Linked DNA regions of Stieleria varia. Each later gene encodes a partner of the first gene's protein in a complex. Links are inferred from orthologs where the notes say so. Each region holds a gene or a part of one and is shown on either strand. Other genes may lie near its edges.

Region 1 (16,437 bases):
GTCAAATTCTTTTTTGAGTTGTTGGTCTGGCTGACGCCGATTCCGTTTTTGGACGCGGTGTTTGAGGTTTGCAATAAAGCGTTGTGTGGATTGTTGATGGCCGTCTACGCGTTCAGCCCGACGATCGCCACCGTGATCAATTTGATCGTGCTGGTGTTGGCCGCGATCATTTTGCGTTGGACCGGGCGTCGCATGCGGTTTTACCGAACCATCTTTTTGGATCCGGTGATCGCGAGGGTCTGGCGATCCTATGCCTGTCCTGATTTGCGTTTGTCTGGCGGGAAAGGAATCGTGGTGTTTCCCAAGGATTCCGGAGCGGGATTGGTTGCCAAGAGTCGCTGGCGCCTGTTCGTGGACGATGATGGATGGGTGATGCGTCCGACGGGCTGGCTGCCCGGCGAGGACGTGCGGATTTCCAGCGATTGTCGGCCCATGTTGACGCGTGGCTGGTTCATGCATGGTTTGTCCGCGAAATTGGCGGATGGAACGCCCGTGGTGCTCAATTTCAGCCGTCGATTTGACGGGCAATGGGAGATTTTGGTTCAACAAGGACGTTTCGAGCTGGGCGACGAGGCACAGGAACCGCTTGATCGCGGTTCGGCGGCTGCCGAATTTGCATGAGCGAAGAGTCTTCGTTCTGCGTCGGATCAGGTAGACGGAGCCTTTACCGATGGGGCTTTGCCAATTCCGGGCTCTCAAGCCACAATGAAGCGTTCCTGCTTTGAACACCTTTCCCCAAAACGCGACGCCTGGAATCTTCATGGGTCTCTACGAACGCGACTACGGACGCGATGATGCGTTGACTCCGTGGGAGCAGTACGAACGCGAGCAGCGACGGATGCAGCCAAAGAGTGTGGTGATCATTCTGTTGGTCGTGACCGTTGCCATTCACTTGTTGGACATGCTGTTCCAGGAGAAAGTCGACATCAGTGGCCAAGTGGTTTCCGTCAGCCGGTTTGCCCAGTGGTTTGCGGTGCGGCGGGACACGGTCATTGAGCCATGGACGTGGTACCAGTTTTTGACTTACGGGTTCATTCACGATCAGAGAAACATATTCCACATCGCGTTCAACATGCTGGGCTTGTTCGTTTTCGGACGACCCGTGGAGCAGAAGATTGGGCGTGGCGAGTTCCTGCGGTTTTATCTCGTCTCCATGTTCATCGGCGGCGTGCTCGGCTCACTGACGTATTGGGTGACGGGAAAGGTCGACGGCGGCGTGATCGGGGCCAGTGGTGCAGTACTGGCGACGACGATTCTGTTTGCCTGCCATTATCCGCACGAGAAAGTGCTCTTGATGATGGTCTTTCCCATCAAAGCGTGGATCATCGCGGTTATCTTCGTTGCCGGCGACCTGTTGGGGACGCTGACGATGTTGAGCGAAGCGAGCTCTGGGATTCAGTCCCGAGGCGGCACGGCGTTCACGGTCCACTTGGCGGGCGCCGCGTTCGGCGCGTTGTACTTCTATCAACGCTGGAATCTTGAGTTCTTGGACGTCACACGCTTTCGTGACAACGTCAAGACATCAGCACGTCGAACGAAGTTAAAGGTTCACGATCCGGACAAAAAGTTGCGACAGGAGGAAGCGGAAGCCGACCGCATCCTGGCAAAGATTCACGAGTCGGGCGAAGCGAGCTTGACCAGCAAAGAACGACGAACATTACAACGTTACAGCAAGCGTAAGCGAGAAGGTCGTGATTGACGTTGCCGTGTCGTTGAGATCACATTCAATCACGTGAAACCGACCTGTGTTCAACTCCAGAAAGTTCTACTTCAGAAACACGAACCTTGCTTTGGAAATCCGAATGATGTTCAAGACCAGCCGCCTCATCGCCCCTCGCCTCATCGTCTGTTGCTTGACGATCACATTGTCGGCGTTAACGAGTTATCCTGTTTCCGCGCAAAACACTGCCGAAAAGACGCCGACTCTGGCGGATGGCGACAAGGCTCCAGATTTTGAACTGCCGTTGGTCGGCAGCGACGATTACTTGACGCTCAAAGATGCCATTGCGGACGGGCCGGCGGTTGTCATCGTGTTGCGGGGCTATCCTGGGTATCAGTGTCCGCTGTGCAGCAAACAGGTTTCATCGATCGCCAATCGCGCCAAAGCCTTGGGGCAACAGGCGAAGCGTGTGATACTAGTGTATCCCGGCGAAGCGACGTTGTTGGAGCGGCACGCGGAAGAGTTTGTGGGATCGCGATCGCTGCCCGAGCCGCTGGTCATGGTGCGAGATCCGGGAATGAGAATGATCGAATCCTGGGGGCTGCGTTGGGACGCACCACGCGAGACGGCTTACCCTGCAACCTACGTGATCCAAAAGAACGGTCGGGTGGCTTGGAGCAAGGTCAGCAAGTCACACGCAGGACGCAGCACGGTGGACGAGATTTTGGCGGCACTGAAGAAGCTGTAATCGGACAACAGACAAGCAAGGAATTCACACTTGAACGAACGCATACACATTGTTGGGATCGGTGACGATGGCTTGGACGGATTGACCGGTCATGCACGTCGGCTGGTCAGCGAAGCCGAGGTGTTGATCGGCAATCAGGCGATGTTGGACAAAGTGACGGACGGAGATTCCGTCGACGATGGGGTTCAACGAATCGCTGTGGACGGAACGTTGGATGCGCTGACGAAAAAGCTTGCTGGTCTGGACGGCAAACGTGCGGTGCTGTTGGCCGGCGGTGATCCGCTGTTCTATGGCATCGCCAAGTTCTTAACGGATTCGTTGGGCAAGGAGCGATTCGAAGTCGTCCCGAACGTCAGCAGCATGCAATTGGCGTTCGCCCGTGTAAAAGAAAGCTGGGACGATGCCTACCTGACCAATTTGGCGATCGCTCCGTTGGATCGTGTCGTGGACACGATTCGCACCGCGGATCGTGTCGGATTGTTCACCACAGAAGCTATCCCGCCAAGGGCTGTCGCCGAAGCGCTGTTGGATCGACGGATCGATTATTTCAACGCCTATGTTTGCGAAAATCTGGGCACACCGAACGAAACGGTGACCCAAGGTGACTTACAATCGATCCGCCAACAGAGCTTTTCGCCGCTCAATGTGATGGTGTTGGTTCGACGCAAGGGCGTTGCGGATCGACCCAGTGGAGCGACACGCCATCGTTTGTTCGGAAATCCGGATGATCTGTTCTTGCAATCCAGACCCAAGCGTGGATTGCTGACTCCGTCGGAAGTTCGCTGTATCGCGTTGGCCGAGTTGGAGCTGACACCGGATACCGTGATGTGGGACGTCGGCGCAGGCAGCGGATCGATGGCGATCGAAGCTGCTCAGATCGCCCGTCAGGGCCAAGTCTTTGCGATCGAGATGGACGCGGAGGACTACGGATTGATGTTGGAGAACGCCAAGATGTTTGATGTTCCGGCATTGCAACCGGTTCACGGCCAAGCGCCCGAGGCATGGCAGAATCTGCCGGATCCGACCGCAATCTTTGTGGGCGGCAGCGGACGAATGGTTCCCGACCTGGTGCGTGCGGCCCTGCAGCGGATCAAGCATGGGCGAATCGCGGTCAGCGTGTCCAGTCCGGATAATTTGGTTGCGGTTCAAGCCGTGATGGAATCGTCAGGCGTTCAAACGGAAGTTCGCATGATCAATATCGCACGAGGAACCAATCAATTGGACCGTGTCCGTTTCGAATCACTTAACCCCATGTTCTTGGTCGTCGGTCAAGTCGGCTGAGCGGCAGATTTATTCGGCAGGAGAGAACCATGTCGGTTTTTAAGAAAATCATCGATCGTGAGATTCCAGCGGACATCGTTTTCGAAGACGAATTGTGCTTGGCGTTTCGCGACATCAATCCGCAGGCGCCGGCTCACATCTTAGTCATCCCGAAAAAGGAAATCGTTTCCTTGATCGATCTCACCGACGAAGACGAGCAGATCGTCGGCCGCTGTGTCTTGGTGGCGACAAAGATCGCGGCCAAAGAAGGTCTGTCGGCAGGGTATCGATTGATCGTCAACTGTGGCGACGACGGCGGACAAGAGGTGCCCCACCTGCACTTTCATTTGATGGGTGGTCGCAAACTCACTTGGCCGCCGGGCTGATCATGGCCTTTGAGCATCTGTTTCAGTCCCAATCGCAACGGCGTCGCGAGCATCGAGATCGCGTTCTGGTTCCGCGGCAATGCGACGGGACGATCTTGATTGAACCCGATGGCAGCCGCCTGATCAATTTCGGTTCCAACGATTACCTGGGATTGGCGGCATGTCCCGATAGCGTGCCGGATGGCATGTCCGCTGACTTCAGCAATGGCCTACCCAGCGGCAGCACGGCAAGTGCTCTGGTTTGCGGTTGGTCGGATTTGCATCAACAGTTGGCCGACGACCTGGCAACGTTGGAGTCGACCGAGGCGGCGGTGCTGTTTCCCAGCGGATTCGCGGCGTGCTGTGGAACGGTCGCGACTTTGGCCGAGAAAGGCGACTTGATCTTGAGCGATGCGTTGAATCACGCGTCGCTCATTGACGGCTGTCGTCTCAGCCGTGCGGACTGCCTGGTCTATCCTCATCGCGATGTTTCAGTTGTTGAGCAGTTGCTGCAGACGCACCGAGCCAAGTACGCGCGCGTATGGATCGTGACCGACACGGTATTCAGCATGGACGGGCATACGGCACCCTTGGTCGCGTTGTGCGATTTGGCGGAGGAACATGACGCGACGTTGATCGTGGACGAGGCGCACGCGACGGGCGTGCTGGGAGCATCCGGAGGCGGATTGTGCGAGCACTTGGGAGTCCGGCAGCGAGTTGCGATTCGGATCGGCACGCTCAGCAAGGCGATCGGGGCGCAAGGGGGGTTCGTTGCTGCACCCGCGATCGTGGTCGATCACTTGATCAACCACTGTCGGACGCTGATCTTCAGCACGGCTCTGGCGCCCTCCGCGGTGGCGGCCGGCCGCTCGGGATTGCTGCAGATTCGCCAGCATCCCGAGCGTCGAGAGCGTGTTCGGGCATTAGCGCAGCGGCTGCGAGCTGACTTGGGACTGACGTGCGACGAGCCAGAGAACAGCGTGCCGATCGTCCCGATCCCACTGGGTTCGGAGCGGGTGGCGTTGACGATTTCCCGGGAACTGAGGGAGCTGGGTTTCTACGTTCCCGCGATTCGCCCGCCGACCGTCCCCGAGAATGGATCTCGACTGCGAATCTCGCTTTCCGCGGCTCACCGTGATGATCAACTGCAGCGACTGACGCAGGGGCTGCAGAAATTCCTCGGCGAGAATCAACGGCCGGATTTTTAGCGGCAATTCGCCAATGTTTCATCGCGGTTTGGGGGCTGTGCAAAACCTTGCACGCTGAATCGGTGGCAAATCGTTACTCAAGCTCAGCGGCTGCGTAAATGTGTGATTGCGTGTCCTACGCAAACCTGCCCTCTATCTGATATCTTCTCATACGTTTTGGGCGATCGTCCCTCAGTTCCCCTCCGACCCTGCACGAGAATCGCAGTGCCACGACGCGACGACATCAAAAAAATCCTGTTGATTGGAAGCGGCCCGATTGTGATCGGCCAAGCTTGTGAGTTCGATTATTCGGGGACCCAGGCTTGCAAGGCGCTACGCGAGGAAGGCTACGAGGTCGTCTTGGTCAACAGCAATCCGGCCACGATCATGACCGATCCGGCGACCGCGGACGCGACCTACATCGAGCCGCTGACTTGGCAGATGGTCGAGAAAGTCATCGCGCGGGAACGCCCCGATGCCTTGCTGCCCACGCTGGGGGGGCAAACCGGACTCAATGTCGCGATGGATTTGGACGCACACGGAGTTTTGGAGAAATACGGCGTCGAGATGATCGCCGCGAATGCCAAAGTGATCGCGAAGGCCGAGGAACGCGAGCAGTTCAAGCAGGCGATGGAAAAGATCGGCTTGGACGTCTGTCTCGGCCGAACCGTCAAAACGTTGGAGCAAGCACGCGAGGCCTTGGAGCTGGTCGGGTTGCCCGCCGTGGTGCGTCCCAGTTTCACCATGGGCGGCAGCGGTTCCGCGATCGCGTACAACAAAGACGACTTTGACGTGTTGGTCAAAAGCGGGTTGGATCAGTCTCCGGTGACGGAGGTTCTGATCGAAGAATCCATCATCGGATGGAAAGAATACGAGATGGAAGTGATGCGGGATCGTGACGACAACGTCGTGATCATCTGTAGCATCGAGAACTTCGACGCAATGGGAGTACACACCGGTGACTCCATCACCGTCGCACCAGCTCAGACGCTGTCCGACAAAGAGTACCAGCGGATGCGTGACGCCTCGTTGGCCGTGATTCGTGAGATCGGTGTCGAGACCGGCGGCAGCAATATCCAGTTTGCGATCGAGCCCGACACGGGCCGCATGATTGTCATCGAGATGAATCCTCGGGTCAGTCGCAGCAGTGCGTTGGCGAGTAAGGCGACCGGGTTCCCGATCGCAAAGATTGCTGCAAAGCTCGCAGTCGGTTACCGCCTCTGGGAATTGCGTAACGACATCACGCAAAAGACGAAGGCTTGTTTTGAGCCCACGATCGACTACGTCGTGACCAAGATGCCGCGATTCGCGTTTGAAAAGTTTCCTGATGCCGATTCTACGCTGACCACACAGATGAAATCGGTCGGTGAGACGATGGCGATCGGGCGAACGTTCCGCGAGTCACTGCAGAAAGCGTTGCGAGGACTGGAGGTGGGTGCCTTTGGCCTGGGTTGTGACAATCGTGATTTGTGGGGAACCGACGAGCAGCCAGACATCGATGCGATCAAAGCAAAGCTGGGGACGCCGGGCGCCGAACGTATCTTCTACATGCGATACGCGATCAAGGCCGGGATTTCGATCGATGAAATCTTTTCCCTGACACACATCGACCGATGGTTCTTGGACCACATGGTTCAGATCATCGAAATGGAAGAACGCATCGCGGCGATCGGCAGTCTGGACGAAATCAACCATGACCAGATGTGGGACGCAAAACGCGACGGGTTTTCTGATCGTCAATTGGCGAAATTGCTTGGGTCGACCGAGACCAAAGTCCGTGCCCGACGCTTGGAACTCGGCATCAAACCGGCGTACAAGAGCGTCGATACCTGCGCCGCGGAGTTTGAAGCTTACACGCCTTATTACTACAGCACCTACGAGACCGAAACCGAACTGCCGCCCAAAGGCGACCAAAAACGTGTCATCATCCTGGGTGGTGGTCCTAATCGAATCGGTCAAGGAATCGAGTTCGACTACTGTTGTTGCCACGCCAGTTTCGCGTTGCGTGAGATCGGTATCGAAAGCATCATGGTCAACAGCAACCCGGAAACGGTCAGCACCGACTATGACACGTCCGACATCCTGTTCTTTGAGCCGCTGACGATCGAAGACGTCTTGAACATCTGCGATGCGACTCAGCCCGACGGAGTGATCGTCCAGTTCGGCGGACAGACCCCGCTGAACTTGGCTCGCGGATTGCAAGAAGCCGGTGTGCCGATCATCGGAACCAGTGTCGACACGATCGAGGCCGCCGAAGACCGAGAGCGTTTCCAGCAGTTGATCAACGACCTGCAATTGCGTCAGCCGCCAAGCGGAATTGCACGCAACATGGAGGAAGCTCGCAAAGAAGCGGATCGCATCGGGTATCCAGCACTGGTGCGTCCGAGTTTTGTTTTGGGCGGACGTGCGATGGAGATCTGCTACGACCGATCACAGTTCGAGCGTTATGTCGCGGAAGCGTTCATTGTCGCCGACGGACAGCCGGTCCTGATCGATCGTTTCCTGGAGGATGCCACGGAAGTCGACGTGGATGCGATTTGCGATGGAACCGATGCGGTGATCATGGGGATCATGGAACACATCGAGGAGGCCGGTGTACACTCGGGCGACTCCGCTTGTGCGATTCCACCGTTCAGCATCCCACAGCCGGTGCTGCAAGAGATTCGCGAGGCGACAGAGAAACTCGCCAAGGCGCTCAATGTCATCGGCATGATGAACATTCAGTTTGCGATCAAGTTGGAAGACGGAACGCCGACGTTGTACGTCTTGGAAGTCAATCCTCGCGCGAGCCGTACGGTGCCGTTTGTTGCCAAGGCGACAGGTGTGCCCGTGGCAAACTTGGCCACCAAAGTCATGGCGGGTCACACGTTGAAGCAACTGGGGGTCACTTCGGAGCCTATCCCGCGTCACGTGTCGATCAAAGAAAGCGTTTTTCCGTTTCGCAAGTTTGCCGGTGTCGACATCGTCCTGGGTCCTGAAATGAGGAGCACCGGCGAAGTGATGGGCATCAGCGAGCTGTTTTCGCTGGCGTTCGCCAAGAGCCAAATCGCTGCGGGTGCCGAGTTGCCCGATAGCGGAAAGATCTTCTTGAGTCTCAGTGCGCGACACAAGGATTCCGTGCTCAGTCTCGGCAAATTGTTGCGGGAGCTCGGGTTCAGCCTGTTGGCAACCACGGGAACCGCCAAGCGTCTAGAGGATGCCGGCGTCCCGGTCGAACGCGTCAAAAAGATCGCCGAAGGACACCCCAACTTGATCGACTACCTCAAGAACGAGGACGTTCAGTTGATCCTGAACACACCCAGTGGCAAAGGTGCCAGAACGGACGAAGGCAAGATCCGAGCCGCGGCGGTGCAGTACGGAGTTCCCTGTATCACGACTTTGGCTGCCGCCGAGGCTGCCGTCAGGGCGATGAAAGTGACACGTGAAATGCCGATGGAAGTGTTGTCACTGCAGGAACGATACGCCGAAACGAACTGACAGCGAAGTCCCCGCTAGGGCTGCGATTGTGAATGGACTTTGATTGGAAGCGATGCAAAAACCAGCACGAAGCGCAAGCGAGTGAATATAGAACAGTGAGACACTCGCTAGCGCTTCGTGCTGGTATCAAAGCGCAATTCGCGATTTTGGCACCTAGTAATCTGCGACAACTTATCTTTAGGGTAGTGGATCTTGTTAAAGATCCTGTAGCGGTAGGATCTTTGGCAAGATCCACTACGGCAAACCCTAACTTCTAGCTGTCCCAGACCACTAGTGGCCAACCAGCGTCAGCCAGCTGGGACGGAAGATCATGACGAGGCCGAGGACCAGGATCACCAGTCCGCTGAGAAGTTTCAGCCATCGGCCCTCGCGTTCTTGCATCTTGCGATTGGACAGTGTGACCACGGTGATCCCCAGCAGGATCGAATCGTCGAGCATGTAGGCCAAGATGTAGAGTCCGAGATACAGATAGTTCTGCCATGCGGGCAGATCCTGCAGCGTCAGGATTTGGGTGTACAGAGCGGGCAAGCCTGCCGTGCAGAGTAGCTCGACCATGTTGACGACGACGGCCAGAACGACAACGCCTGCCAATGCCGCGGTCATGTACTTGGCTTGGGCAATCTCACGCACGCGTCGGTACAACCCAGGCTTGCTTTTCTCAGGGATCGAAAGCGACACGCCTTTCTTGAACGCGAAAAAGTCCTTGACGTTGATGACACCGATCGTCAAAGCGATCAGCCCCAACGCAATCTGAACGGGGCGAACAATTCCGATCAGCAAGAACATGCTCAGCCAGGCAGCCATGAACGCATAGTAGGCGAGGCCGCTGACGACGACGAAGGTACCGGCGATCATGATGATCTTGCGACGGTCTTTGATGTTGACCAGGATCGACAACAGGAAGACCAGAATCCACATCGCGCACGGATTGAACCCATCGACAAGCCCGACGATGAACGTAAAGAGTGGCAAGCCCATGTCGGTGACACGAACTGGGCCGAACCATGGCAGCTCGATCGTATCCGACGGCGTACCGGATGCCTCCTCGGGCGGTTGCAGTGTAGCCGCGCCGACATCGCCCTCGGTGGCTTCACCCGGCAACTCGAATTCAGGAAACTCCATCACCGGTGAATCGTTTGAATCCGACGTTTCGGATAATGCATCCGGTGCTTGAGCGGCTTGCAACACGTTGATCAGCGAAATCAATCCCGGTTGGACTTGCGACGGTTTGGTTTGCGACGGTTTGGGCGGCGGTTTGTCGTCAGGTTTCCCGGCAGGCTGTTTTGCAGACGGTTCGCTTGCGACTTCGCGGATCCAGTCCTCCAGTTGCCGGCCGGTTGTCGCGTCCCCGGAGTAACCCACAATGACGCGACCCGCAAAATCAAACGTGGGCAGACCCGGCGATCCGCCCACTGCGCTGCTGAGGGCATGCCAACGGGCGCGAGCGATATCGTCTCCAGTGATTTCGTGTATTCGATACTCGATTGCTGGCCAACGTTGCTTCAATTGAGGCAAGAACCGTTTGGCTTCCTGGCACTTGGGGCACGTGTCGCGGGTGTACACGTCCATCGTCAGCAAAGCTTCGATCCCCGGGCCACTTCGCTGTGCGTCCAGGAAACCGTAGTACATTTGTCGGCAACTGTAGAAGCTCGGCACCACTGGTTTGGGGCGGCCAAATCGTTGGGTCAACGCGTACAAGCGTGCCAGTTGCTCGCGATCCTTGAGCACATCATGAACGACGACATCTAGGCCGGGACGTTTGTTCTTGAGGTGTTCGATGTACGCGATCGTTTCAGCGGACTTTGGCAGATCCGAGCGTAGGAAGACCTCCATCTGTACCGTGTGGACTGCACTAACGTTGGCGGCATCATCGTCGCTCCACGCTGTCGTCGGTGTGTATGAGAGCAACGCAAAGAGAAACACCAGTGGAGTCACGGCGGACAAACGCAGTCGTGCGAAGGGGTCAATGAACATGCTGAACATGCGGGCGTTGGTGGCGTGGGCTGGGCTGATCCGTCACTCGTCCGCAAAGCTTGTGCCGCAACACCAATTCTGTAGCTCGTTGTTACAGTGTGCCGCATGGCACTGCATTTGCATTAACACAGTCGCCACCAAGTACACCGAACATACTCACACGAGAACGGATGAGGCTGCGACGATGTCTGGACTGCGACCACAAAAGACGCTCGTTCCGATTGATTTTAGTGATCTGGCATACGATGCTTTGGAACGTGCCCTGGAAATCACGGATCCTGATGGTTACGTCGATGTCGTTCACGTCTTACCGATCCTGTCAGCGATGGAACTCGGCTATCTTTACGGTAATCTGACGGATGATTCGCGGATCGCGCACGTGACAAAGATCTTGAAGGAGCGATTCGCGGCCGTGAAATATGACCGAGTGGAACTGCACATTGCGATCGGCGATCCTGGCAGCCACATTGCCGAGCTTGCGAAGCAGCTGAAAACAGATTTGATCGTCATCCCCTCGCATGGTTACGGTTTTTTGAAGCACTTGCTGCTCGGTTCTACGGCAGAACGTGTGATACGATTGGCTACCTGTCCTGTGTTGGTGTTGCGTGAATCGTCAGAATCGCCAGAGTAGCGTGGGCGAATCCGCGCGGTATGTGCGAGGTGCGTGCGGCAGTGCACAGATCACAACGGCCGTGACATCGACAAACATGTCTATCGAACAAAAGATCTGCAATCCGCTTGAGTTTCTGGGACGACAAAACCAGTGCCGAATATTGATGACGAACCGTTTACAAAGAGGCAATCCTTGTCTGATCCTTGGCGTGTCATGCCAGCGGAGATCGTCGGCATAGACGACGAAGTTCGTTCGGTGAGGACCTACCATTTGCGGCTGAGCGACAGTGGTGATGCGGCGAGCTATCGCTTGCGCGCCGGGCAGTTCAACATGCTGTACTTGCCGGGGATTGGCGAAGCCGCCATATCAGTCAGTGGCGATCCGAGTGACTGCCACGAATTGGTCCACACCGTCCGAGCGGTCGGAAACGTCACCAACCGGTTGGCGTTGTCCACCGTCGGCACGACGTTGGGCGTTCGCGGACCGTACGGTTCGCATTGGCCGTTGGAACAGTGCAGCGGTTGCGATGTGGTTTTGATCGCGGGAGGGATTGGGTTGGCACCGCTGCGTCCAGTGATCTACGAATTGTTGGCCAAACGCGAGCGTTTTGGCCGCATCTGGTTGCTGATGGGGGCACGCAGTCCGTCCGATCTGCTTTACGCGACTCAGTACATGAATTGGTCGTATGAAGGCATCACGGTGCAGACGACAGTCGATCGACCGACCGATGATTGGTCGGGAAATGTTGGTGTCGTCACACCGCTGGTGGAGCGTCTGGAGCTTGATCGCCCCAATCAAACGGTGGTGATGACTTGCGGACCAGAGATCATGATGCGGTTCGCTGCAAGGTCGGCGCAGCGCATCGGTGTGTCGACTGATCACATTTGGGTTTCTCTGGAACGAAACATGACGTGCGCCTTTGGCCATTGCGGGCATTGTCAGTTTGGACCCCATTTCATTTGCAAGGACGGACCCGTGCTGAGATACGACCGCGTCGCAGCGTTGTTGGAGGTGCGATCGCTATGAGCAAGTCAACGACACGCAAGCGGTTGGGAGTTTTTAAGTTTGCTTCGTGCGACGGATGCCAGTTGTCGCTGTTGAGTTGCGAAGACGAGTTGTTGGATGTCGCCGACGCGGTGGAGATTGCTCATTTCCTGGAAGCCTCCAGCCATATCGGTGAGGGACCCTACGACTTGGCATTGGTCGAAGGCTCGATCACGACGGCAAGGGATGCTCAGCGAATCTTGGAAATCCGTCAACAGTCGCGCAAACTCGTCACGATCGGTGCGTGCGCGACCGCGGGAGGAATCCAAGCCTTACGAAACTGGGCCGATCATGCGGAGTACTTGCGGCTGGTTTACGCGAATCCACAGTACATCGACACGTTGGCAACGAGCACGGCGATCGAAGAACACGTGGAGGTTGATTTTCAGCTTCGTGGTTGCCCGATCGACAAGATACAACTACTGACGGTGATCAAGGCGATGATCACGAATCGTCGTCCGAACATTCCGACACACAGTGTCTGCATGGAATGCAAACGCAGGGGAACGGTGTGCATCGCAGTCACGACCGGTCAGCCTTGCGTCGGCCCGGTCACTCAAGCCGGATGTGGGGCAATTTGCCCCGCCTATGACCGACCGTGCTACGGATGCTTTGGGCCTGCCGAGCAAGCGAATTGTGAGCCGTTGTCGGACCACTACTTGGCATCGGGAACGTCTCCGCAGCATTTGATCTCGCAACTGCGCAACATGAACGCAGGGGCACGCGTCTTTCAGATCGAAAGCGATCGTGTCGAGCGTGGCAGACCGAAACTTATTTCAAAATCCGAGACGAACTCATGACAGACGGATCGACTCGCAAGATTACCGTGGAGGCGCTCACTCGCGTGGAAGGCGAAGGCGCGCTGCACGTTCGGCTTCGCGATGGCGGAGTCGAAAGCGTGAAACTGTCGATCTACGAGCCGCCCCGATTCTTTGAAGCGTTCCTGCAGGGACGACGTTTGGAGGAAGTGCCCGATATCACCGCCCGCATCTGTGGAATCTGTCCGGTTGCCTATCAAATGACATCCGTGCACGCGTTGGAACAGGCCTTGGGAGTCGAAATCACACCCGAGATCCGCATCCTGCGTCGCTTGCTCTACTGTGGTGAGTGGATTGAGAGCCACGTCCTGCATATTTACATGCTCAACGCACCCGATTTTTTTGACTCACACAGTGGGATCGAACTGGCAAAGCGGTTTCCCGACGAAGTCACCCAGGGGCTGAGGATCAAGAAGGTTGGCAATCGGCTATTGGAGATCCTGGGCGGACGTGCGATCCATCCCGTCAACGTCCGCGTCGGCGGTTTCTACAGGTCTCCGGAGGTTTCGCAGCTGACCGAGCTGCTGCCGGACTTGGAGTCCGCTCTGGATGCGGCGATTGAGTCGGCACGATGGGTGGCCGGATTTGACTTTCCTTGTTTTGATCTGCCGATGGAGATGGTCGCGTTGCAACATGACGAGGAATATCCGATGAACGAAGGTCACATCGCGTCCTCGGCGCGGCCAAAGATCGCTGTGGCTGACTACGAGAAACACTTTGCCGAAGTCCACGTACCGCATAGCACGGCACTGCAGTCGGAGATCGGTGACGCAGGGGCTCCGTATTTCCTGGGACCGCTGGCGCGTTTGCGATTCAATCACGAGAGACTTTTTCCGCAGGCAAGACGCTTGACCGATGAATTGTTTCCCGATGGACCGACCGAGAATCGCTTTCATTCGATTCTGGCGCGCAGCATCGAAGTCGTTCATTCGCTGATCGAAGCGATCTCGATCATCAAGTCGTTTCGCCCACTGAAGCGTCCTTTCGTGGAGTACACGCCGTGCAACGGATTTGGTTGCGCCGCGACGGAGGCACCGCGAGGGATGATCTATCACAGCTATCAGGTCAACGACGTCGGCGAGGTGGTCACGTCAAAGATCGTTCCACCGACGTCACAGAACCAAAAACAAATCGAACTCGATTTAGTCGGATTTCTGCCATCGATCATCCAACAGTCCGACGATCGCGTGGCGGCGGAATGCGAAAAGTTGATTCGCACGTACGATCCCTGTATCAGTTGCAGCACTCATTTCCTCCGATTAACGATGGAGCGCCGATAGCATGGTTCGCGACAAGCATACTTTGATCATCGGGATCGGCAGCCCACACGGTGACGATCAAATCGGCTGGTTGGCGATCGATGAGTTGTTGTTACACGGTGAACTACCCTGCCGCGCGATCAAGGTGAGTAACCCACTGCAATGCTTAGATCATTTGGACCGCGCCGAGCGGGTATTGATCATTGATGCGGCCGTGGGAATGGACGTTTGCGTGTTGAGTATGCGGTATGACGCTTCATCGCAGTGGGATGATTGTGCTACGATCAACACCAAGGACCCGCGTGGAACACATGATCTTGGACTGCCCAGTGTCTTGGAGTTAGCGTTGAACCTAGGGCACCGCGTTGATCACGTCGAGATTTGGCTTGTTCGGGGATCACAGTTCCAGCCGCTGTCGGCAGTCAGTGAGGCGGCGCTGGCGGGGACTCACGAATGTGTACAGCGAATTGTTCAGGAGGTAGCCGATGCACGAAACATCCTTGGTGCGTAGCTTGCTGCGGCAAGTCAACGATGTGCTTGCTCAGAACGGTGGCATCGCCGCGAAAGAGATCGTCATTGAGATCGGACCACTGTCCGGGGTCGAGCCTGATTTGGTCGTCAGTGCGTTTGAGCAATTGGTCCCGGGCACACGCTTGGCCGACGCAGTCTTGAACATTCAATTCACTGACTTGTTGGTCAAGTGCCGGCAATGTGATTCAGTGTCTGAGGTCCAAGGATTTGTGTTCCGCTGCAACGCGTGCGGTTGTCGTCATGTGCAGGTGATTTCGGGTGATCAAGTGCTGTTGAAAACGGTGACCATCGTGGACTCAAATGTGGATGAATGCATGGATCATCGATCGGATCGGGACAACGACCGAAAGGTCGCGAGTGACTGTGGTTTGGCCGCGGGAGCACAGCATGGCTGAGACGATTGTGAGAGTGAACCGCGATGTGCAAGCCGACAAGAGAGCGGCGGCCCAGACGCTCCGCGAAGAAATGACACGGCGCGGCACATTCGTCGTCAACCTCGTTTCATCACCGGGCGCCGGGAAAACAAGCCTGTTGGAAGCCACCTGCCGTCACTGGGGATCGCGATTCAAGATGGCCGTCTTGGTCGGCGATTTGGCAACCGACCGAGACGCGCAACGGTTGGCTCCGTTGGTGCCAGTTGAGCAATTGACCACGGGCGGTGCGTGTCATTTGGAATTGAGTTTGGTGAAACGAGGGCTTGCGATGCTACCTCAGATCAATTTCGATTTCTTATTCATCGAGAACATCGGTAACCTCGTCTGCCCGGCGTCGCATGACTTGGGCGAGCATCTACGTGTCGTTGTGCTCAGCACAACGGAAGGCGATGACAAGCCGGGAAAGTATCCCAAGATGTTCCGCACCAGCCAGTTGATGGTGCTGACGAAAACGGACCTACTGCCTTACGTCCCGTTTTGTGTGGACAATGCGACCGAGGACGCACGGCGGATCCAGGGAGACGTGGATGTTCTGCAGGTTTGCTCGATCCATGATGACGGGATCGATGCGTGGTGTGAATACTTGCAACGCAGTCGACGTGAGATGTTGGAGCGTTTGTCGTGAGCGTCGTACGAACCGAATGCGAGCAGCAGCCATGCCGAAACTTTGTACTGACGGGACTCGTCCAAGGTCGTGGTGTGCGTCCAGCCGTTTCACGCTTGGCGGTTCGTTTTGGACTGCGCGGTTTTGTCCGCAACTCCGCCGAGGGAGTGGACGTGACGGTTACCGGAGATGTTGACGGTTTGACAGCGTTTGCTGAGAAACTTGGTCAGACCTACCGAATCGCGAATGCATGGACAAGCGATGCGGGAGAGCAGTTCGATGGATTTGTGATTCGAGAAAGTCGGGTGGAGGGAAGTTTCGCCACCGTCGTTCCCACTGACGTGGCGATTTGTTCGAAGTGTATCGCGGATCTCAGCGACGGCAATTCGCGTCGTTTCGGCTACCCCTTTACCACTTGTACCCAGTGCGGTCCACGATACTCCATCTTGGCTGCGATGCCATT
Region 2 (15,623 bases), 1.1 Mb from region 1 along the record:
CCGCCCATGACGAGACTCGCATGGGATTTAGCAACAGGAAACGTCAATGCACACAGGAAATCAAACCCGTCCAGTCGCTGGGCTTCCAGTTCGATCTCAAAGTTGTCACGCGGCAGGCCCTTGTCGCCATCAAAGGAGCCGCCCCATTTGACGCCGGTGATGGGGGAACCGTAGTCCAAAGTGATCGTTCCGTCGTTGACGGTGATTTCGCCATCGCCGCCGAACTCGCACGGTTTCCAGGAATCCTTGAGTTCAATCCAGCCGTCTTTCTTTTTCTTCGCAGCCGCATCGGCAGCCGCCGAATCGGTTTTCGAATCGGTTTTCGAATCGTCGGCTTGGTTGTCTTTCTGTGACGCGCCCTCTTGGTCTGCAGCAGCATTCGCGACAGAATCGGTCTTCCCCGAGTCTTGCGCCAGGACGTTGCTGGTGAGTGTGGGGCACGCCAGCAGGGCTGCCGCAAGCAGCATACGGGCTGTGAACCGAGCAGAGAATCGTGCTGTGCACCAGACAGAGAATCGAACAGGCGCGCTGCGAATTCGCGAGCTGGCGGCCAAATGTTTGTGAGATAGTTTTGTCATGACGGATGTCTGAACCCACGTTGAGAGAACCAAGTGCGACCGATCACGAACATAACCATACTCGGGGCCAGACTCGGCGTCATTGCCCTGGTGTTGTATTGGATCGCGATTTTTGTGGGGACGCATCTGCCCAAGATGCCCGAATTTGTCCCGACCGTCAGCGACAAACTCAAGCACGGCGTGGCGTATTTTGGCCTCGGAATACTGGGCTGCTACGTGTCAGGTGGCACGAAAGCGGCGTCAACCGCCGGCACGAGCAGATTGATGATCCGATTCGCCGTGGTGATGGTGCTGGGGATCGCCTACGCGGGCATCGACGAATGGACTCAAGGCATGGTCCCCGGCAGAACGCCGGATTGGAAAGATTTTCAGGCCGATGTCGTGGGGCTGGCGGCCGCCCTTGTGTGCTACCTGACCCTGCGAACGCTTTGGCAGTCCTGGCGTCAGCGGGGCTGACGAATGACCAGCCACGGCGGAACGTTGGCGATCCGCTCCTGCTGTGTCTCAGCTTGAGTCTCCGCCTCCGGACGCCTAGCGGGCGTGTATTGTCTGGGCGAGTAAGGCGATCGGTGGTACGTGCTGTCAAGCTCCGGGGCTGTCGACTTAGGAGGCAACAATTGGCCTTCCGGCGCCGGGACGGATTCGATCTGCAGTGGCCCCTGGATGATGCCGCTGCGCTTCATCCCCGGCGGACGGGGTGTAATGTTTTGACGGGCGGATGGGGCGGGCGCGGGCAATTCTTCGATTGAACCTCTACCTCCCCCATTATCCGATGGCTCCAACAACGTGTCACGCGATGGTTCCAGCAGGCTATCACTGGGCGACTCGGTCGAGCTATCCTCTGTTTCCATTAGCGGATCCTGCATCGGAGGCTGGTTGCCCCGAGGAGGTGCAAGTGCATCGAGGGGGTCCGGCTGAGGTTGCCCCGGGCGAATGATCTCCGGTTCTCGCTCGCCCGGAGACTCGGGCAGCAGGCTTTCATTTTGCTCAGATTCCCTACGCGACGAGTCCGTCGGAACGGTTGCGGGTGGATACGTAGGAACGGGCTCGGCCGGTTTGTATTGCGGCATCAACTCCTGTTGCGTGGGTGCGATGGCCGGCGATGAGAACTGGGGCTGCGGAGCCGGTGTCGGAACAAATTGCGTCGGAGCATATTGCCTCGGAACCTGGACGCTCTGGCTGTGGGTCGCAAAGGTCTGCTGGGATGTCGGATAACACGTTCCGCTGGCGCAGGGAGCATGCGAATGCGGCTGGTTTGCGTGTGCCGCCAAGACCACCGGCCCGCCGATGTACTGTCGGCTCTGTCGCGCACGCATGTCGGTGTATGAGGTGGGGGGCAAGTCCGCGCCGGGCTGGCAGCCGCCGTCGCGACACGCGTTGTATCCGTCGCCCCAGCCGAAACCCCAAAAACGTCCGACGCGGTCCATCATGGCACCCATCGGCCCCGGTTCGGCGGCCGTGAGCGAACCCGCGGCCAAGACGCCCGGGATCATCGAAGCGGCCGTCAAAAGTCCTATAGCGAGACGCTTTCGCCGCCGGGAACGGGAGTCTTGCGACGTTTTTGCATCGTTTGCTGCCGCACGTCCACTGTCCATGCCCTGAATGCGGGTGCGAACGCTTTGTGATTTCATTCCTAACATTGCTGTGACCTGTCATCCGTGACGTGGTGATTACTGCGGCGGGTAAGCGGACAGCCAGCCCGGTCACCTGTGAAATAATCGGCACAATGCGTCTTTGGACCGCGTGGCTCAAATCGGGGGAGCGGCAAATCGGTGCAATGTGGCACCGGTTGTGCGGATTGTCCGAATCAGACGCTTGCTTTACCTCTCGGATCGGACAGATGACGGTCGCCCGACAGATTTCATGTCACTTGCTGAGCTACGGTTTCAACGCCGGTGAAAAAGTCCGGAACTTCTGATCGAAAAAGCTCCCTGTTTCTACAAAATCCTGCAGGCAAAGAAGATGTCTCAACGCAACCGAATGCTCGTCGACCCTAAGGTTCAGTGGGCCATTGCGCGGCGAATCCTTTGCCACTGGGCACTGCTGCTGCTCTGTCTCGGGATGATCAGCATGTTCGTCCGCCTGATCTTTTCTGCCGGCTCCACGTCGTTTGCATCGGCCCTGTCAGATGCGGCTGCGGCTCAAGCCCCTCTGGTCTGCGTGATGGTGATGCTGGTCCCTGTTTTCATTCGCGACACGCTGGTGCTCAGCAACCGTTTTGCCGGCCCGATGTATCGCCTGAGATCATCTTTGGCCAATGTCGCCAAAGGCGAATCCGTGGAAACGATCAAGTTTCGCGATGGAGACTACTGGCAAGAAGTCGCCGTGGACTACAACAAAGTGGTTGCCGAGTTCAACCGCTTGAAGGCACGAAATGCCGAGCTGGAAGCCGAATTGACGGCACGCTCGGGCGAAACTGTCGACGCCTGAGAACTCCGCCCGATCGCTGTTGCGGGACATTTCTTGATGAAATCGCTCTGATTCCGCATCACAAGCCAGGAATCACCTACGCACGGATTGCTCGACGCGTAATAATGAAGCCTACGGGTTTCATTTCCAATTACAGCGTCGAGTTGCTCCCATGAACGAGTCTTTGTTGCGTCGGATTGCACCTGGTCACTCAGCCATCACGCCACTCTGTTGCATCGCGTTTGTCGTGATCCTGGCGACGATTTCGAGCGATATCCGCGTGGCCGCCCAAGACACCGAGGTGGCTCCCCCAGCGGAGCAGGACAAGCCAGCGGAGCAGGACAAGCCATCAGAACAAAAGCCAGCCGAAACCAAGACCGACAGTGGCGAAGCGGACACCGCAACGGCAAACAAAGTGGACGCTGGTCAAGATGATCTGGATGAAGCCGCCATTCTGAGATTTGATGCCAAATCCAGCCGGGATCTCGAAGCGGTCAAGCGACTGTTGAATTTGTCCATCAAAAAAGGGCTCACCGGCGAAAACCTCTCCTTTGCCAAACAAATGCTCGCCTCGGTGCTGTTGCAAGAAAGCCAGCAGATGATCGGCGCGATCGGCCAAGCACGGGGACAGCAAGCACTGCTGTTGCGTGACAATGCCCTGCAAACACTTGACCGTGCCATCGAGCAAGACCCGGAGTTGGTCGAAGCACTGCTGCTGAAAGCTCGCTTGCACATGTTGCTACCCGGCGGCGACAAGGACGCCGTTTACGAGTCGACCACGCGAGCGATTGAGATCCTGAAAGACGAGCCAGGAGAACGCAGTGCCGCTCTCTTGATGCGAGCAATGACGTACGCCCCCGGCCAAGAGGCCGAGCGTCTGGCCGATCTGGACGAAGCGATCAAGAGCGATCCGGAGAACATTCAAGCCTTGCAGGCTCGCGCCGCTCAAAGGTTGCGGATGCAGGACGTCGATGCGGCAATGGAAGACCTGGAAAATATCCTGGCCCAAGACCCCACAAACCAAATCGTTGCCCAGGAAGCCGTCAACCAATTGATCGAATTGAATCGACTCGATGACGCCATCGCGTTGATGACCAAAGCACTGGAAGCCAAACCGAGCGAAGGACTCTATCGGATGCGAGCGATCCTGAATCGGATGGCTTTGAAAGAAGATGAAGCCATGGCGGACTTCAACAAAGCCTTGGCGCTGCAACCCAAAGATCCCATCTCCTTGCTGCAAAGAGCCGAAATGTCGATCGGCCGAGAAGACGTCAAGAGCGCCAAGGATGACTTGGAAGCCGCCATCAAAATCGCCCCTCAAGTCGCGTCTTCTGAACAAGCGATCTTTGTACGCTGCTTGATCGCCATCGAAGAAAAGCGAATGGCCGATGCGATCAACGATATGAAAGAACTTGTCTCGCGTGATCCATCGGCGGACTACCGCCAATTGCAACTTGCCAATCTGTATCTCCAAGACGACCGGCCTCGCTTGGCCCTGGAACCGATGACGATCGTCATCGACCGCGACCCCAAGAACGTCAACGTCCTACGCCTCCGCGCCGACACTTTTCTCTCGGTCGGCGATCACACCAAAGCGATCGAGGACTACGAGCGAGCCATCAAGGCCTCGGGCGACGATGCCGATCCCGTGATCCTCTCGGGCATCCTGAACAACCTCGCGTGGGTACTGGCTACCTCTCCCAAAGATGGCGTGCGAAACGGAAAACGCTCGCTGGAATTGGCCGAAAAAGCGGTCGAGCTGACCGAAGCCAAGGAGGCGCACATTCTCAGTACACTGGCCGCGGCGCACGCCGAAGTTGGCAATTTTGAAAAGGCTATCGAGTGGAGCACCAAAGCCGTTGAGCAGGGAACTGCGGAAGAAAACGAGCAATTGGACCAACTCAAAGAAGAACTGGAGAGCTACAAGGAGAGCAAACCTTGGCGGGAAAAGCAGGAGACCGAGGAAAACGCGATCCCTATCCTGTCTCCCGACGATTTGATCGACACCTGAGGGATTCTGTAAATTCGATTTGCGGGGTATCCTCAGGCATCCAATCACCCTTGCCTTGTTTCCCGCATCTGCGATCTGCCAAATCATGCCCGCAACTGCCAAGCTAGCCCTCGAAGACGGATCGATTTACGCCGGACACGCGTTCGGTGCCGAAGGTGAAATTGCCGGAGAAGTCGTTTTCAACACTTCGATGACCGGTTACCAGGAAATCCTGACGGACCCAAGTTATTGCGGCCAGATCGTCACGATGACTTATCCTGAAATCGGCAACTACGGCGTCAACGCGATCGACGTGGAACACGAATCCCCAGCACTCTCCGGATTCATCGTCCGTGAAGAAAGCCGCGTGTACAGCAATTATCGCGCAAACGGCGACTTGGGTTCGTACCTGAAACAACACGGCGTGATCGCACTCTCAGGAATCGATACGCGAGCCTTGGTGCGACGCATCCGAACGGTCGGGGCAATGCGAGGCGTGATCTCCACCACCGATCTGAACGACGAAAGCCTGATCGCCAAAGCCAAGGCGTCGCCCAGTATGGTTGGACGCGATTTGGTCAGCGAAGTTGTGCCTGACTCCGTCGTCGGCTGGGATTCACGACTGGATGAATGGTCTGAAATCGAAATCAATCAACGACGACAAGGCCAAGCTCCAGCCGGCAAGCATATCGTCTGCCTCGACTTTGGAATGAAGTGGAACATCCCTCGCCACTTCGTCTCGCGTGGGAATCGCGTCACGATCATTCCCGGAAACCGAGGTGCCGACGAAGTCTTGGCGCTCGAGCCCGATGGGATCTTTTTGTCCAACGGACCGGGTGACCCAGAACCGCTCACCTACGCGCATGATACGATTCGCCAGTTGGTCGGCAAAAAACCGATCTTTGGAATTTGCCTGGGGCATCAATTACTCGCTCTGGCTTGCGGCGCAAAAACGTTCAAGTTGAAATTCGGACATCGCGGTGCGAACCAGCCGGTATTTGATTTGACGACCGGCAAAGTCGAAATCACGACTCAGAATCACGGGTTCGCGGTCGAAGAAGAATCGCTGCCGGATTGCCTGGAGATCACCCACCGCCACTTGAATGACGACACGATCGCTGGCATTCGTCACCGCGAACACAATGCATTCGGGATCCAGTATCACCCGGAAGCCTCCTCGGGGCCCCACGATAGCCACTACCTGTTTGACCGCTTTCAGCAACAGTTGAGCTGATTAACCGTAGGTCCATGCTCTGTATGACGAAATCAACGGGTGGTGGTGTTCGTTTTCGACTTGGAAAGTCGAACGACGATTGTCGCTGGACTGCTCAAAGTTTGGTGTTGTGTCTTTTTGGGTTTGCGCAAGTTTATGTCCCTGCTGCCGGCGCAGCTGGCGGCCCCCAGTGAGCCTCAGGCGCTAGCCGTGGGCCTGAGGCTGCAGCTGGTGGCCCCCAGTGAGCCTCAGGCGCTAGCCGTGGGCCTGAGGCTGCAGCTGGTGGCCCCCAGTGAGCCTCAGGCGCTAGCCGTGGGCCTGAGGCTGCTGCCGGCGCAGCTGGTGGCCCCCAGTGAGCCTCAGGCGCTAGCCGTGGGCCTGAGGCGGATTGTGGTGCCGGCCCACGGCTAGCGCCTGAGGCTGCTGCCCGGCGCAGCTGGTGGCCCCCAGTGAGCCTCAGACGCTAGCCGTGGGCCTGAGGCGGATTGTGGTGCCGGCCCACGGCTAGCGCCTGAGGCTCACTTTGATTGCGATGCATGGAACAAAAACATGGACTGAAAAAACAATGTCAACACCAAACTTTGAGCAGTCCACCCCTAGTGCATCGTCCAGTCTTAGAACGTGGGTTCGGTAGATGAGCCGTTTTGGCGTTAGCCACGGTTTTCGTGACACAACCGTGGCTAACGCCAAAACGGCTAACCCCCAAATCAAGACCGGATGATGCACTAGCCCGGATTATTCATAACCCGACGCGTCAGCGAGGGATACTCGGTAAATCCCTCGCTTACGCGTCGGGTTGTGAAAAACAATCTGCATTTCCCAACGATGTCACAACTCATTGTCATGAATCTGTTTGCGCTAAAAACAATCATCCGCATGAATCATCCGCTAATTCACTGACGCTTCTGACGCCGTGATGAATCCATCCGCGTCTCGGTCCAATGCGTCAAACTGTTTTTCGGTTCCGATGAACTCTCCACGCGAGATCTCGCCGTCTTGGTTGCTGTCGGTCATGCGTGCCCAAGTCTGCATGTTGCCGCTGTCCGTCTCTCGCGTCGGCATTGCTTCGCGAAAGCTTTGGTCATCACTTGATGGGTCACCTCGCAAGAACTCGACTTCATATGCATCGGGCAGCGACGCGTGGTCGAGTGCTACGCCTTCGCCGAAATTCAGTCGACGACCGCTGAATCGCAACTCGCGTTCCGAGAGCGATCCATCACCGTCCTGGTCCAACCATGCAAAAATCGCGTCGCGTGACTCGGCGCCTCGCGCTCGCACTTGGACTCGCCAAAGCAATGCGTCATCGACACGTCGACGATTGATTTCCGCTAAAGTGACCTTGCCGTCACCATCGGCATCCAGTCGCTCGAATGAAAACGACTCGTCCGGCACATCGGGGAACTCCTTCTCGTCCAGTCCGCCGTCCGAATTCGCATCAAGCATCTCGAACGCTTCCAAGGGAATGCGTTGAGTTTGTCCCAAGGTATCCTTTGCCGAAAAGGTGATCTTCATCGGTGGTGTCGCAGAGTCATCAGTGAACGCGATCGATCGCCCATTATCGTGCAGTTGCATCGTTTGTCGAACATCATCTGCTGCACTGACAAGGTTGAAAAAGGGTTGCGAGGATTCTTCGCTGTCGAACTTCAGCTCCAAAACTAGGTCCGCCACTGCGGTTCGCAACTGCTGGATCTCATCTTTATTGACCAAGCCGTCTTGATCCGCATCCAGGTTTGATACCGCGCCGGGATTTTTTCCCAAAGGTGAATTCAGCCGTGACGAGTCGAATGAATAGGCCATCATCGACCAATCGACGAAGCCTTCCAGATCCATTGCGACTTGACCATGGCGACTTGATCGACTGCGCTTCCATGCTGGGTCGTTTGCCGCCGGTGTCGGTAACACTTCGTCGCGATCCAACCGTCTGTCGCCGTTGCGATCCAGACGTTGTAGCGATCGCTCGGCCGAGTCAATTTCGCTCGGTTCCAGGACGCTGTCCTGGTTCAGATCGATCGCCGACAAGAGCTTGGATTGTCGTCGATTGGCATTGCGATAGTAGTCCGTGCCGGTCAAGCGAAAGGGACCGCCCACTGAGTTGACTCCAAAAACAAGCCGAGCGACTTCCTCGTGATCCGGTTGGAGATTTCGGTTGGCATCGTACCGACGCTCCATGTCTTTGTACTGCGCCGGTGTGAACGTCTGTCGGTTGCCAAACTGTTCGGGATGTGAGCGAACGTACTCAAACAGCGTTCGCCAACTCAACGACTCGGCTTCGTCACCATCACCCTGTGGTTCTCCAACCGCGTCCGCCATCACACGTGCGATTCTGCGCTGATGAGCTTGACCGAGAGACAGGTCGCCGATCCGAATGTCGACATCGACCAGTAAGATGCCCGCCGTGGTCGGCAAATACAATCGAACGGGCGAGTCGGAATTGGAATCTGGGGCCACCGACGGTTCGTCGTGTTCGCTCACCGGCTCATTCTTGGCGATATCGTTTTCCTCGACCATTGCCTCGGAATCGGTGGTCTGGGTCTCGGGCGTCATCGACACGGCCTCTCGTGGCTCGGGCTCGGCCGCCATTTGTTCTGTAGCGTCTGGTGCAGTAGTCGCTTGCTCAGAGGTGGTTTGCTCAGAGGTGGTTTGCTCAGTGACAACATCCTCAGTGAACTCAACTTCAACGGAGTCCTTGGTCGGCTCGACCTCGATCGACGGTTTCACGTTCTCGGACCCTTGCGTTTCCGACTCAGGCACCGGCCTAGGGCTATGCACTCCACATCCAGAGATTCCCAGCACGAACAGGCAAGCGATAAGAACTGCTGATCGCCAATACAGCCGAGGTTGATGCATCAGCTCAAGACCTCTCGGATCACGTTGCCTTCCGCGATCCGAATCGGCCTTCCTCCTTCGGCGATATTCTCGGTCGAGGGATCGACGCCCAATGCTTGGCACAAGGTGGCGAGTAAGTCCTGCTGATTCATTTTTCCGTCGGTGACATCCATTCCATCGTCACTCGTCTGACCGTAGGTCTGACCGCCGGCCACGCCACCGCCGGCCATCACGCACGTGAATGCTTGGGGGAAGTGGTCGCGACCACCGCTTGGGTTGATCTTCGGCGTGCGGCCAAATTCGCCCGCCCACAGGATGGTGGTGCGTTCCAGCAACCCGCGGTCTTGTAACTCGTTCATCAAGGTTGCCCAGCCGGCGTCCAGTTCACCGCTGAGCTGCTTGACTTGATCGAAGTTATTGGCGTGTGTGTCCCAGCCCAAGCCGTTCCCCATGCTGACTTCCACCAACGGGACACCACGCTCGATCAATCGTCGCGCCATCAAACATCCTTGTCCAAATGCTCCTTTGCCGTAGGCCGTCCGAGTTGCGTCGGACTCGCGTGACAAATCAAAGGCATGGCGTGCATCGCTTTCCAGCATCCGAATAGCGGACTCGTAAACGGTGTTCTGGGTCAATACGTTCTGTTGTGGACGTGTTTTAGCAAAGTCGGTTTGCATGTCTTGCCACAACGCCAATCGCTGGGCGTGCCGACCAACATCAATCCCCGCTGAGCGTTCCAGGAAATCAACTCGTAGCTGCGCAAACCCATCATCTCCGCCGGTCGGCGTGGCGGCCACGGAGGTTGCGGCGTGTCTTGGTCCCAGAAAACCCGGTCGAATGGAGGTGCGGGCAAACGGTCCAGGTGCGATGCTGACATAGTCCGGCAGATCAGCAGCGTCGCTGCCCAAGGCTTTGGACAACGAGCATCCGATCGCCGGATAGCTGATCGGACCGCCGGGAATGTGCCCCGTCCTCATCAGCACAGTGCCTCGCTCATGGTCGCCCTCTTTGGTGCTCATGCCACGCAAGATCGCGAGACGATCCGCCTGTTTGGCCAGCATCGGTAGGTGCTCACTGAAGCGAACGCCCGCGACATTGGTGGCGGTTTCCTGGAACGTGCCTCCATTCGGTTGGCCTGGTTTCATGTCAAAAGTGTCGATCTGACTCGGACCACCCGACATCCACAACAAAATACAATGTCGACCATTGGCAGCAGCCTGCTTGGCCGCCGCAGCCAAAGAGGGCATCCATCCGCTGGTTGCTGCTCCACCGATCACTCCTGCGCTGACGGCTTGCATCCAACGTCGGCGACTTGTTCGATTGGCCATATTCGCTGCCCGGTGTTTAAGGTTCGTTGGTTGGTCGGTAAATCGATCAGGGACAAACGGTGCATTCGGCGGTATTGAGCAGCACCCAGAGCAGATCGCCCAACGCGGCCTCTCTGGACTCACTGTCTTTGCTGCTGGACAAGTATTCCGCAAATCGCTTGGCCTCCGCATCCGTCGGTCGACGGGACAGAACAGCCAAAAAGAGTGTTTCGATCCGCTGAGCCTCTGTAAAAAATGGAGCTTGCATCGCCAACAACAACGCTCCGGAGGCGGGTTGCGTCGCCTGGGTGACTTCCGGCCCGTTGAGCAAGCCCAATGCCTGCACCACTCCATGCGGATAATCTCTCGGTGACGCCTCCGTGGCTTCCATCCGTGAAATGAACTGTTGACGCTGTCCACGATCTGGTGAACTTAAATCACTTGCGATGACAACGCTACGTCGAAACACGTTTTGCTGCATGCTGTCAAAGTACTGGGCCGGCGTCAGCGTTTTGACGTTCATGATCGCGAAGGAATCCGGCGGCGGAATTTCACCCATGGGCGCGGCACTGGTTCGACCGTACGCCTTGGTACGACCGATTGCAGCATACAAGTCACGAAGATCAAATCGTTGTTCAATCAGAAAGTCTGCTAGGTACTGCAATAACTCAGGATGACTGGCGGGATTGTCGACATCCATGTCGTCCACCGGATCGACGAGGCCTCTGCCAAACAGATGCCCCCAAACACGGTTGGCCGCGGCACGTGCAAAAAATGGATTGTCTCGCGACGCCATCCATATCGTCAGTTGTCGACGCCGGTTTTCGGACGGATCATCTTCTGGCAGCGTTTTGACTCCTGGATAGCGAGGCAACATCACACGTTCGGTTTCCGGAAAGGTGACTTCTCCGCCCGATCGATCCTCGACCACCATTCCGCCGCCCATCCGAGAGTCACGTTGTTGCAATTGGCCAAAGAACGCCGCGTACTGCCAGAAATCTTCCTGAGTCCATTGTCCCAGCGGATGATCGTGGCACTGGGCGCACTGGAGTTGTATCCCCATAAAGATCCGCGAGGTCGCCGATGCAATTCGCTCTGGTTTCAGTTCATGCGACGTGTAGAAAATCGCCGGCCCTTCGTTCCCCGCACCGCCTGCAGTCAAGAATCCGCCGACCAAGTGATCGTAGGGTTTGTTGACAAGAAACTGCTCCTGCAACCATCGATGTAGCGCCGCGACATTCTCATCGGGTCGCACGGCCACTTGATTGTCGTTTGGCAGCAAGATATCGATCCAACGCGAAGCCATGTGGCTGGCGTGTTTGGGAGAACGCAGCAAAGTGTCGATCAGCTCAACACGCTTGTTCGGGTCGTGGCTGTCAAGAAACTCTCGCAGTTGCGATACCGGCGGCGCGACGCCGGTGATGTCCAAAAAAACTCGCCTACAGAACTCAGCATCGCTGGCTGTATCGGCCGGAATGATCGAGTCTTGCTGCCATCGTGACTCCAGGATCTCGTCGATACGTTTTGCGGCGGCATCGATCTCGTTGCCGACTGCCTCGACTCGTTGCGTCTCCCCAACGCCGAGAACGCTATCGTTGAGATCTTCACCTTGAGTGACACCGCACAGAGAGCAAATTGCACAGACGGCGGTGATAGTCCGAAACATGATCACAGACTCCGGTGGTGACGCGATACCTAATGCCACCTTATCAATAGATGGCGTAGTGGAGTTCGCCAGAAATCCTGTCCGAAAGGAATTTTGCGAATCTCACTTACCAGGTGCGCCAGTAAGTGGATCGTCGCTACTTGGGGCCACCAAGCGAAACGACATCAGTAGGTTGTCGATTGGTGTGGTAGCGAATTCCTAACCCCCTGAGTTTACCGGATCGGAGAGCGAAATGCGATTATCCAGACAATCCAGCCCGGAACAAATGGCAGGGAGCGATGGCAGGTTGCCACGCCCGATTCCGGTCCTCGTGTCGCTCATCCGTTACTTTTCACCGTCAATTTGGTCAAAAGCCAATCGTTGACCCGAGCATCGATCACCATATGGACTCTGTCCGACGTCCCGCGGTTGTCGACGCAGTGCGGATCACTCAAACGCAAGTACCAACAGGAACCTGCGTCCAGTTTCACCCGAATTCCATTCAGCCGGAAGTCAACATCGGGATTCGTGACGACTGGGACATGAAGTCGAACGGTGCCACTTTGCAAATCCAAATCATGGTCCCTGTGTTCCTTGATCCTCGACCCGCTGGTCAGTTTCATCAACCGCACGGCCAGCAAGGGGCATCGAATGCTTTGCAAGACCTGCTGAAAGTAATCTGACTTCGCAAGGTAAGGCGTGTCCGCAAAGTCCACGCAGGTGGGATCGGAATAAATCATCATCACAGGATGCGTGGCAGACGCCGGCCCCCGCAGCGGAATCACACTCCAGTTGCCCTGATAGTTCTGAGTGACGAAATGGTCGATCCAGTCACCCGACTCCAGCTTTCTCAAGTCGTCTTGCAAACGCCCAGCATCGAACGACAAATCAAGCCGCACGCGATCCGGAACTTCAGAGGGGCATTGGGTGGGCATGGAGGATTCAAGATGGTTGTGCGGCGGTGAGCCCGGTGTCGCGGGAATGACTAGGGGTTGTTTGGCAAACTCGTAGGTCGGGCACTCTTGCCCGACAGAACGTGAAAGGACAAGAGTTCCCATACTACTTTCATTCTCGGCATGTCCCAAGGCGTTGAACGATGAGCTAAGCGGCGTTTGGATCGATGCGATCGTTACAGGCCTGAAGTCCTGAAAATCGGATTGCAGAAATCTTGCCGATCCTCTGCGACCGTTCTGAATATTCATGTCGCAATGTTTGAGCACAGAGGGTTTGGCGATTTGCGATGCACATTTGCTCATATCGCTCAAGTTTATCGATTCCGCGGCGTTAAATTGCCTTGAACGACGTCGGATCCCTTGCCCCCACGTGGCCGATGCAAACATGGCCAGCCTTTCAGGCATTCCCCTCCTGAAGCCAATCGAATGAAACGTCTGAACGTATTTCGCAAGACACGACGAAAACCGCGGCTCTTCGCCGCGTCGGCCCCAAAACAATTGACGATCGAAAACCTTGAGACCCGTCACTTATTGGCGGCGGGTGATCTACTGGCAACGCTTGAGTCTCCGTCTTTGGTCGACGACGGGTTTTCTCGATCGGTGGCGATGAGTGGCAACATCGCAGTCGTCGGCGCTTATCGGTCTGATGGAAACGTTGGATCGGCATACCTGTACGATTTGAATTCGCCAGGCAATCGAGTCGAGATCCCCAACCCTGCTGCCAATGGGAACAGTGGGTTCGGCTGGGATGTCGCATTGGATGGATCGAATCTTGTGATCGGTGCCGCTTACGACGACACCGGTGCCTTAGGTACAGGGCGCGTGCACGTTTACCATGCGACCAGTTCATCCGCTACGTTTCAGACCAGCATCAATAATCCATCACCCAACAGCTACGACCGGTTCGGCTGGTCAGTCGCGGTAGACGGCAACACGGTTGTCATCGGCGCTCCGGCAGACGATTTCGGCGCCCGGGATTCTGGAGCCGCATACGTCTTTGACATCAGTGGCGGCACCGCGACCCTCGTGTCGACGATCGTCAATCCGACACCCGAATTGGAGGACCGTTTCGGCGAACGTGTTACCGTCAGCGGCAACAAAGTGGCGATCTCGGCTCCGTCCTCCAACGGTCAAGCCCTCGGCTCGGACCCAGGGTTTGTCTACGTCTACGATCTGTCCAGCGGTGATGCTGTTCTGCAGGCTACGATCCAAGGCGATGACGAGTTCGGAGTCGGACTTGCTCTGGACGGCAACACGTTGGTTGCCGGCAACGGCGATGGAGCGGGTGTTCGCGATGTCAAGATCTACGACATCAGCGGCACGGGCGCCGTCTTGGTCGACACGGTTTCCAATCCCGAAGGAACGGTCGACTACTTTGGACGAAACGTCTCGTTGGATGGCAACTACTTGGCGATCGCTGCTGATAAAGCGTCGGTGGGAGAACGTTGGTCTGGTACCGTTCACTTCTATGACATCAGTTCCGGCGTCGCGGTGTTACAACAAACCCTCGACAACCCGACACCAATCACCAACGAGTTCTTTGGCTTGTCGATTGCCGTAGACGGTGGCCGGGCTTTGGTCGGTGCCGAGTTTGATCGTATTGACACAACGAATCACGAAGTGGCTTACGTCTATGAAATCGGCGCCCCCGAGTTTGATTTCGGTGACGCGGGATCGACGTATCCAACAACCATATTGCAGGACGGTGCTCGTCACATCCCGGTCGGTCCACAATTGGGGGCGTATCGAGATGCCGAGTTTGACAATATCGTAACCAGCAGTTCCAACGGCGACGATCTCAACGGAGCCGCTGATGACGAAGACGGTGTGACTTTTCAACGCCTCACGGCAGGACAACAGCAGGCCAGCTTGGGGGTTGATGTTCGAGGCGGCAACGCCAAACTCGATGCATGGATCGACTTCAACGCCGATGGAGATTGGGACGATAGCGGAGAAAGGATCGCAAACAGCATCCTCGTGGGCAACGCGGGGGATGGAACCTATACAATCACGTTCAACGTTCCAGCCAATGCGGTCATCGGGAACACGCAATCAAGATTCCGATTGAGCACGATTGGTGGGCTGTCGCCACGGGGGATCGCCCCCAACGGCGAAGTGGAAGACCACGCAGTCACCATCTATGGCACCCCAAGTCTGACGGCCGCCCAGCCATCGGTCAGTGTTCCAGAAGGAAACACGGCGACCAACAGCGGTACGTTCTCTCACTCCGGTTCTGCCGCGTGGGTGACGGTGACGGCATCCATCGGCACGATCAATCAGGGAAACGGTGCAACGGGCAGCTGGGCGTGGTCCCTTCAGACCACTAGCGGTTCCTTGACCGAAGGCTCGGTGGCCACGGATACCGTCACGATCACGGCGACAGATCCGTTTGGTGCCACCAGTACGCTTTCCTTTCCATTGATCGTCACCAACTCCCCACCGGTAATCGACTTTGACGACTCGGAAATCGCGATCACGCAGGGGCAGACGGCGGCAAAGTCGCTGACGATCACGGATGTCGCGTCCGACGTGATTTCCGTCTCCGCGTCACTGGGCACGGTTTCTCATTCGTCAGGTAACACTTGGATTTGGTCATACCAATCGAACGACCCCATGCCTACCACCGCGGTGGTGATCACAGCGACGGACAGTGACAATGCCGCGAGATCCGTCGGCTTTGACCTCACTGTCGATGCGGTCGA

Evidence for each region.
Region 2: the proteins of carB (region 1) and carA are in contact, whole or in part, in a solved structure (PDB 1KEE), measured with the Escherichia coli proteins. The link is inferred for Stieleria varia from one-to-one orthologs.

What each region holds. Positions count from the first base shown.
Region 1 is NZ_CP151726.1:4,614,392-4,630,828, forward strand. Bases 5,090-8,897 are described here. They hold carB (carbamoyl-phosphate synthase large subunit), read left to right. Parts: upstream 5,090-5,445; coding sequence 5,446-8,697; downstream 8,698-8,897. Other genes in these bases: Pla52nx_RS15545 (aminotransferase class I/II-fold pyridoxal phosphate-dependent enzyme), read left to right, coding at 5,090-5,241. Also shown: Pla52nx_RS15520 (hypothetical protein), read left to right, coding at 1-621; Pla52nx_RS15525 (rhomboid family protein), read left to right, coding at 722-1,699; Pla52nx_RS15530 (redoxin family protein), read left to right, coding at 1,803-2,408; precorrin-6y C5,15-methyltransferase (decarboxylating) subunit CbiE, read left to right, coding at 2,439-3,689; Pla52nx_RS15540 (histidine triad nucleotide-binding protein), read left to right, coding at 3,719-4,054; more of Pla52nx_RS15545, read left to right, coding at 4,057-5,089; Pla52nx_RS15555 (glutaredoxin family protein), read right to left, coding at 8,968-10,671; Pla52nx_RS15560 (universal stress protein), read left to right, coding at 10,856-11,302; Pla52nx_RS15565 (FAD/NAD(P)-binding protein), read left to right, coding at 11,477-12,310; Pla52nx_RS15570 (oxidoreductase), read left to right, coding at 12,307-13,128; Pla52nx_RS15575 (Ni/Fe hydrogenase subunit alpha), read left to right, coding at 13,125-14,426; Pla52nx_RS15580 (hypothetical protein), read left to right, coding at 14,428-14,916; Pla52nx_RS15585 (hydrogenase maturation nickel metallochaperone HypA), read left to right, coding at 14,891-15,331; hydrogenase nickel incorporation protein HypB, read left to right, coding at 15,324-15,995; carbamoyltransferase HypF, read left to right, coding at 15,992-16,437. UniProt on the Escherichia coli protein: Large subunit of the glutamine-dependent carbamoyl phosphate synthetase (CPSase).
Region 2 is NZ_CP151726.1:5,756,902-5,772,524, reverse strand. The notes cover bases 4,154-7,147. They hold carA (glutamine-hydrolyzing carbamoyl-phosphate synthase small subunit), read left to right. Parts: upstream 4,154-5,083; coding sequence 5,084-6,211; downstream 6,212-7,147. Other genes in these bases: Pla52nx_RS19460 (EF-hand domain-containing protein), read right to left, coding at 7,079-7,147; Pla52nx_RS19470 (tetratricopeptide repeat protein), read left to right, coding at 4,154-4,998. In the rest of the region: Pla52nx_RS19490 (family 16 glycoside hydrolase), read right to left, coding at 1-578; Pla52nx_RS19485 (VanZ family protein), read left to right, coding at 612-1,034; Pla52nx_RS19480 (hypothetical protein), read right to left, coding at 1,022-2,209; Pla52nx_RS19475 (hypothetical protein), read left to right, coding at 2,541-3,008; more of Pla52nx_RS19470, read left to right, coding at 3,160-4,153; more of Pla52nx_RS19460, read right to left, coding at 7,148-8,908; Pla52nx_RS19455 (DUF1501 domain-containing protein), read right to left, coding at 9,037-10,344; Pla52nx_RS19450 (DUF1549 domain-containing protein), read right to left, coding at 10,391-11,989; Pla52nx_RS19445 (aspartyl/asparaginyl beta-hydroxylase domain-containing protein), read right to left, coding at 12,307-13,170; Pla52nx_RS19440 (PKD domain-containing protein), read left to right, coding at 13,348-15,623. UniProt on the Escherichia coli protein: Small subunit of the glutamine-dependent carbamoyl phosphate synthetase (CPSase).